2 regions of the Marinobacter sp. LQ44 genome follow, and region 1 is predicted to be linked to the other one. Evidence: riboswitches for the same ligand, from Rfam matches in the RefSeq annotation. Region 1 holds a riboswitch; the other holds the start of a gene.
What was found. A riboswitch is a leader RNA that binds a small molecule or an ion and turns the genes downstream of it on or off. The one in region 1 is predicted to bind cobalamin.
Positions count from the first base shown of each region.

Region 2: linked by a shared signal. The riboswitch ahead of ASQ50_RS09765 (TonB-dependent receptor domain-containing protein) and the one ahead of ASQ50_RS11075 (ribonucleoside-diphosphate reductase subunit alpha) in region 1 are both predicted to bind cobalamin.

Region 1 covers NZ_CP014754.1:2,402,113-2,405,799, forward strand. Annotated here, with positions in the region: gene fmdA (formamidase) at 1-484, shown strand, start outside; gene ASQ50_RS11070 (zinc ribbon domain-containing protein) at 488-841, shown strand; cobalamin riboswitch at 960-1,157, shown strand; gene ASQ50_RS11075 (ribonucleoside-diphosphate reductase subunit alpha) at 1,288-3,687, shown strand, end outside.
Region 2 covers NZ_CP014754.1:2,096,979-2,100,665, forward strand. Annotated here, with positions in the region: gene ASQ50_RS09765 (TonB-dependent receptor domain-containing protein) at 1-1,630, opposite strand, end outside; cobalamin riboswitch at 1,787-1,991, opposite strand; gene cobD (threonine-phosphate decarboxylase CobD) at 2,020-3,084, opposite strand; gene cbiB (adenosylcobinamide-phosphate synthase CbiB) at 3,081-3,687, opposite strand, start outside.

The sequences.
Region 1 (3,687 bases):
CCTGCACTTCAGCCAGGGCGACGGCGAGATCACCTTCTGCGGCGCCATCGAAATGGCCGGCTGGATTCACCTGCGGGTGAACCTGATCAAGGACGGTATGGCCAAATACGGCATCAAGAACCCGGTCTTCAAACCCAGCAGCATCAAGCCGCGCTACGAGGACTATGTGATCTTCGAGGGCATCTCGGTGGATGAAGAGGGCCAGCAGCACTACCTGGACGTGCACGTGGCCTACCGCCAGGCCTGCCTCAACGCCATCAACTACCTGACGAAGTTCGGTTACACCCCGGCTCAGGGCTACGCGTTGCTTGGCTGTGCGCCGGTGGAAGGCCACATCAGTGGCGTGGTGGATGTGCCCAACGCCTGCGCCACCCTGTGGTTGCCGACCGAGATCTTCGACTTCGACATCAACCCCACGGCGGAAGGACCGACCAGGAAGGTCACGCCGGGCACCGACGTACCCCTTTCACCGGACAAGGAGTAAGCCATGCCACTGTACGACTACAAATGCCGGGAACACGGGCTGTTCCAGGAACTGGGGGCCATGGCCGAAGCCGGTAACCCGGCCCATTGCCCCACCTGCAAGGCGCTGTCACCCCGGGTGATTGTGCTGCCGCCGGAGCTCCTGGCCATGGACCCGGCCCGCCGCAACGCGGAGGCGCGGAATGAGAAGGCGAGGCACGAGCCCATCATCTCCACCGCCGACCAGCGGGCCCGGGACGCCGAGCACCGCAAGAGTTGTGGCTGCAAGAAAAAGTCGGACGGTAAACACATGCTGTTCTACACCGCCGACGGCAAGAAGATGTTCCCGTCTATGCGGCCCTGGATGATCAGCCACTGACCATTGCTTTCACGTGTTTGGCCCCCTTGAGGGGCCTTTTTTATGTGGACCTGTCCATCAGGTATTGTCTTGTTTGTAATACCCCTATATAGTGACCAAATCCTTGGTTAACTACCATATATTGTGATCAAACTCTGATCATTTTGATCGCAGGGTAGTCGGGAATCCGGTGAGAATCCGGAACTGACGCGCAGCGGTATTGGGGAACGAGCGTGGCAAGATGACACTGGCGCAAGTCGGGAAGTCGCCACGTTAGGCAGAGCTGAAAGGTTCACGCCCCTGAGTCCGAAGACCTGCCAGGGATCAGAAGCCCCCCATGGGTTTCTGGACTGCACCTTCGCGATTCAAGGGTGAGCAGATTGGTCAGGCCTGCCTGTATTCGGGGCAAGGTGTGCCACTGCGTTCGCGAGGGTGAAACGGAACCAACGCGAATTCAGGAGAGCACCATGACAGCCACTGCCATTGCCGAACCCCCGGCCCCCGCTACCGATACCCAATCCCTTCAAGTTATTAAACGCAACGGCACCCTGGTTGGATTCAATCCCGCCAAAATCAGTGTGGCGGTGACCAAAGCGTTCCTGGCCGTGGAAGGCGATAAAGCCGCCGGCTCTGCCCGCATCAACGACGCCGTGCATCGGGTAACCGAACAGGTGGTGCAGGCCATCAGCCGGCGCCTGAAAGCCGGTGGCAAAGTGCATATTGAAGACATTCAGGACCAGGTGGAACTGGCCCTGATGCGGGCCGAAGAGCAAAAGGTGGCCCGGGCTTACGTGCTCTACCGGGAAGAACACGCCCGCAAGCGCGCCAGTGAAGAACCGGTGGAAGCGCACCCGCACCTGACCGTGAAAAAGAGCGACGGTAGCATCGCGCCGCTGGATCTGGGACTGATGAAACAGCAGGTAGAGCAGGCCGCCACCGGGCTGGACGGCATTGACGGCGAATCCCTGGTGGAAGACGCCCTGCGCAACCTGTACGACGGTATCGAGGGCACCGAAGTGCTGACCGCGCTGATCATGACCGCCCGGGGCCGCATTGAGCGGGAACCGGACTACAGCGCCGTGACCGCCCGCCTGCTGCTGGAACAGCTGCGGCTGGAAGCCGCCGAGGCCCTGGGCCTGCCCCGCAACCAGACGCTGGCGGAGACTTATCCACAGGCGCTGACAGCGTTTATCCACGCCGGTATCCGCTACGAATTGTTGGACGAAGCCCTGGCGGCCTTTGATCTGGAACGCCTGGCCGAAGCCCTGAAGCCCGAGCGGGATCTGCAATTTGGCTTCCTCGGCCTGCAAACCCTGTACGACCGCTACTTCCTGCACTGGAACAAAGCCCGCCTGGAACTGCCCCAGGTGTTCTTCATGCGTGTGGCCATGGGCCTGGCCCTGCGGGAAGACGATCCCAACGCCCGCGCCATCGAATTCTACAACCTGCTGTCCAGCTTTGATTACATGGCCAGCACGCCCACCCTGTTCAACAGCGGCACCCGCCATTCCCAGTTGTCCTCCTGCTACCTGACCACCGTGCAAGACGACCTGGAAGGCATCTACGGCGCCATCAAGGATAACGCGCTGCTCTCCAAATGGGCCGGCGGCCTGGGCAACGACTGGACGCCAGTACGTGCGCTGGGCTCCCACATCAAAGGCACCAACGGCCAGAGCCAGGGCGTGGTGCCCTTCCTGAAAGTGGTCAACGACACCGCGGTGGCGGTGAACCAGGGCGGCAAGCGCAAAGGCGCCGTGTGTGCCTACCTGGAAAGCTGGCACCTGGACATCGAAGAATTCCTGGAACTGCGCAAAAACACCGGCGACGAACGCCGCCGCACCCACGACATGAACACCGCCAACTGGGTGCCGGATTTGCTGATTGAGCGCATGCGCGAAGACCGCGACTGGACCCTGTTTTCCCCAAGCGATGCGCCAGACCTGCATGACCTGTACGGCAACGCCTTCCGGGAACGCTACGAGCATTACGAAGCGCTGGCGGAGCAAGGCAAGATCAAGCTGTTCAAGAAAATCCCCGCCAAGCAGCTGTGGCGCAAAATGCTCACCGTGCTGTTTGAAACCGGCCACCCCTGGATCACCTTCAAAGACCCCTGCAACCTGCGTTCCCCGCAGCAGCACCAGGGCGTAGTGCACAGCTCCAACCTGTGCACCGAAATCACCCTGAACACCAGCGCCGACGAAATCGCCGTATGCAACCTGGGCTCGGTCAACCTGGCCGCCCACATCGCCAACGGCGAGCTGGACGTACAGCGCCTTGAACGCACCGTGACCACCGCCGTGCGCATGCTCGATAACGTCATCGATATCAACTTCTACGCCGTACCCCAGGCGAAGAACTCCAACCTCAAACACCGCCCCGTGGGCCTGGGCCTGATGGGCTTTCAGGACGCCCTCTACCAACTGGGCCTGCCATACACCAGCCCGGAAGCCGTCGAGTTTGCTGATGTGGCCATGGAACAACTGAGCTACTTCGCCATCCGCGCCTCCGCCACCCTGGCCGGCGAACGGGGTGCCTATGAAACCTACGAAGGCTCCCTCTGGCAGCAAGGCATCCTACCCATCGATTCCATCAACCTGTTAAAGGAGAACCGTCGGGAAGGGGACCTGTCGCTCAATACCAACAGCCGCCTGGACTGGACCCCGGTGCGCGAGCTGATTGCCAAACACGGCATGCGCAACAGCAACGTCATGGCCATCGCCCCCACCGCCACCATCTCCAACATCGTCGGCGTGTCCCAGTCCATTGAACCGGCGTACCAGAACCTGTTCGTCAAATCGAACCTCTCTGGCGAATTCACCGTAGTGAACCCCTCCCTGGTGCGCGACCTTAAAGCCGAAGGCCTGTGG
Region 2 (3,687 bases), 310 kb from region 1:
CATCGTCGTAGCGGTAACCACTGGCCAGAGCGGTGCCTCCCAGGCTCCAGGCGCCCATTTGGCGGTCCAGGTCTACCCGCAGCGATTGGTGACTGCGACGACGCAGGCGGTTATCCGTGTCACGATCTCGCGGATCCATCAAGGTGAGCTTGACCCCAAGATCCCAACCGTTCGCACGAAGACCGGAGGTCAGCTCCGCCCCACGAATACGGGCTTCACTTACGTTGGCAGGCCGGAGATCCCCGTTGATGCTCTGTAGTTCAATCAGATTCTCTACGTCCAGCTGATAAAGAGCGGCATCCCAGTACCAGTTCTGGTAACGACCGCTAAGCCCCAGCTCCACGGACGCGCCTTCCTCCGGCTTGAGATCCGGGTTGCCGGCATAACTGCCACCGAAATCGAAGATCTCCAAAGGATAGTAAAGATCATTGAACGTGGGCGCCCGGAAAGAGGTGCCATAACTCAGCCGCACCCGATGGGAACGGTCAAACGAGTGGCCAAGGGCAATGCCACCGGTTTCCTGTCGACCGTATGCCTCGTTGTCGTCGCCGCGAAATGACAACTGAATATCGGAAGGGCCGAAGTTCAAGCGCAGTTGGGTGAACAACGCGGCATTGGTGCGACTGTTCTCATCGAACTCGATGGTGCTTTTCACTTCGTCGGATTGTAGCTCTCCCCCGACCGCAAGCTCGTGCACGCCGGCGGTGAACGTATTTTCCCATCGTGCGGTTCGGGTTTTGGTGTTGAATACCGAATCCCCGGCAGTGCGGAAGCTCTCCTGCTCGTCAGCGGACTCTGAAAGCTGGATGGACGTCGCCCAATAGTCACTGACGGGTGTGTTCAATGTAACGCCGAGCGTTCTGATCATAAAATCCGTGTTGCCGCCGTCAAACTCCGTGTTGCCCTCTGACTGCAAGATGACAAAGCTGGCCTCTCCGCCACTCGGCAATTCATGGACCACACGCCCGACGCCAGCGGTGTTGCGAAAGCCTTTGTCCTCGTCACCCTTCACAATTCTGGTGCCATCGGTTTCCTTGTGCAGCCCGCTGAGGCTGAAACGGGTCGTGCCATGAGTCGCCGATGCCCCAGCACTGGTCTTCTGAGTGTTGAAGTTGCCTGCACCAGTTTCAACCCAACCTCGGTTGCCGTGCTTTGGATCCAGTGTGAAGGCCTGTATGACACCGCCTACCGCGTCAGCCCCGTAGAGTGCACTGCGGGGCCCCCTGACGATTTCCACGCGCTCGACCAGATCAGCAGGAAAATACTGCCAGGGCGCGCCACCGCTGGTGGCAGAACGAAGGCGCACACCATCCACCAGAAAGACCGTGGAATCATTCGCGGTGCCGCGGGTGAATACACTGGTGTTCTTACCATAGGAACCGTTGGTGACCAGATCAATGCCCGGCTGCGCCGCCAGCAGATCTGTGAATTCGGCAGGCGCCTCACGACGGATGGCTTCTTCTTCAATGACCGTCACCGAAGACAGGCTTTCGCCCACCGTGCGGGGGCCAAGCGTGGCAGTTACAACAATAGGCTCGAGAGTATCCAGGTCGGTTTCAGACTCTGAACCCGCCGCCGGTAGGGCAAACGGTAGGAACACAAGGGCAGACAGGACTTTGGAACGCTTCATTTCTTCACTCGCTTCGCACCGCACTCACCCGTGCGGTTGATACTGATTCATGCGGAGGAGAAATGTCTGTTTTGACGGAGGGTGGAGGGGCGTCGATCAGTTGCATTGGCCGGTTCACCCACCGCCGCTGCCCTCCGCAACGTAGGTGTCTGGAACTCATGGCTCCACATTCCAGGCCGGTCTCCGGGCTCCCAGGTGGAGCTGTTGCTCCGGGGCAATCACCTTCCCATGCCAGAGGCACAGTGGCGCATCGGATTGCCTTTCACCTGATTACCGTTGCGGGGGCAGCGCCGGGTTTTCACCGGCTTCCCGTTTCACTCGTTGCATTCGCCGGACTATCGCCAGTCCGGTTGGAATGCTCAGAGCACCTGAAATTGCCGGCAAGACTATCAACCGGGGTGGGGGTGGTCAATGAGATATGTTAATTCAGACAACGCACTTCCCAGACGTTGCCACCCGGACTCATCAGGCGGCAAACCGAAGCGCAGGGCTGACGGCTCATCAAACCACCGCACCAGGATGGCACGACGGGCCAACTCGTCGGCTATTTGTGCTGCCTTTTCGTGATGGAGCGTGCGAAACAGCAACGTGCCGGTAGCTGCCGGCATGCCAGATGTCCTGAGCAGGCCGTCCATCCGCAGCCGTGACGTCTGCAGCCTGCCCCGCGCCTCTATCTGCCATGCCCTGTCAGCCAGAGCTCTTGCCATCAGGTAACGCGCCGGGCCACTGACGGTCCAGGGGCCCAATTCAAAAGCCACCGCACGGGTCAGCTCAGGTTCAGCCAACACAGCCCCAGCGCGCATTCCGGCCAGGCCGAAAAACTTGCCCAAGGATCGCAGAAGTATCAGACCCGGCGCACCCGCCCAGGGTTCCAACCCAAACCCGGGCTCTCCCTCAACAAAGGCCTGATCAAGTACCAGCCAGCCCCCACGTGCCTGCAATCGTTGGTGCCATAGCAGAAGACGGGCCGGATCGACCAGTTGCCCGGTCGGATTATTCGGCTGTATCCACACCACAACATCCACAGAATCCAGCCAGGTCAGATCGTCTTGATCTGTTGCCTGCTCAGGTATCGCCACCACCTCGAAACCGGCGCGACGCCAGGCGTGACCATGCTCGCGATATCCCGGCACAGGCACCGCCACCCGACCAAGACCATGTACCCTGGCGCGCACGGCGGGCAGGGCCATGATCGCCGCCTGGGATCCCGCCACCGGCAGGCAGCTGGCCCGCTCGGGCGCACCTGCCCAGCTACGGATGATCTCCTCCAGCCCATCGTCCGGCTCTGGCAGTCGTTGCCAGACCTCTGGTGGAATGGCCGGAACCGGCCAGGGTACCGGATTGATGCCGGTGGACAGATCAAGCCATTGCTCGCGGGGAATGCCCCAACGCTGTATTGCAGCCTGTAACCGCCCACCATGCTCCGGGGATTCAGGAAGGTCGAAGGCCGTCATCCTGAACCTCCGGGCAGCACCCAGCTGCAGGCAAGTGCAAGAACGAACAGCACCGACAACCAGAGCATTGCCCCGCGCTGTACCAAAGCAATGGCACCTTCGATTGTTGCTGCCGAAGCCCCGGGGCCACGACCTAACAGTGGCCGGTCCTTGATGCCGTTGGCATAGGGCGCCGGTCCACCGAGGGTCACGCCAAGGGCGCCCGCCCCGGCCGACATCACTGGCCCGGCATTGGGGCTATCCCAGGTTCTTGCCTGGGTACGCCAACAACGCATCGCCACCCGGGTACTTCCCAACAGCGCATAAGTGAGGGCGGTCAGCCGGGCAGGCAGCCAGTTCATAAGGTCATCCAGCCTGGCGGCAAACCGACCGAAGTAAAGAAATCGGGAGTTGCGATAGCCCCACATGGCGTCCAGGGTATTGATCAATCGGTGCAAAACCACACCCGGCAGCCCGGCAAGCAGGTACCAGAACAGACTTGAGAACACCGCATCGGCACCATTCTCCAGCATGGATTCCGAGGCAGCCGCGGCCACCCCCTCGTCGGACAGCGCCGCTGCATCCCGGCTGACAATCCACCCCACCGCTTTCCTGGCTTGGTCA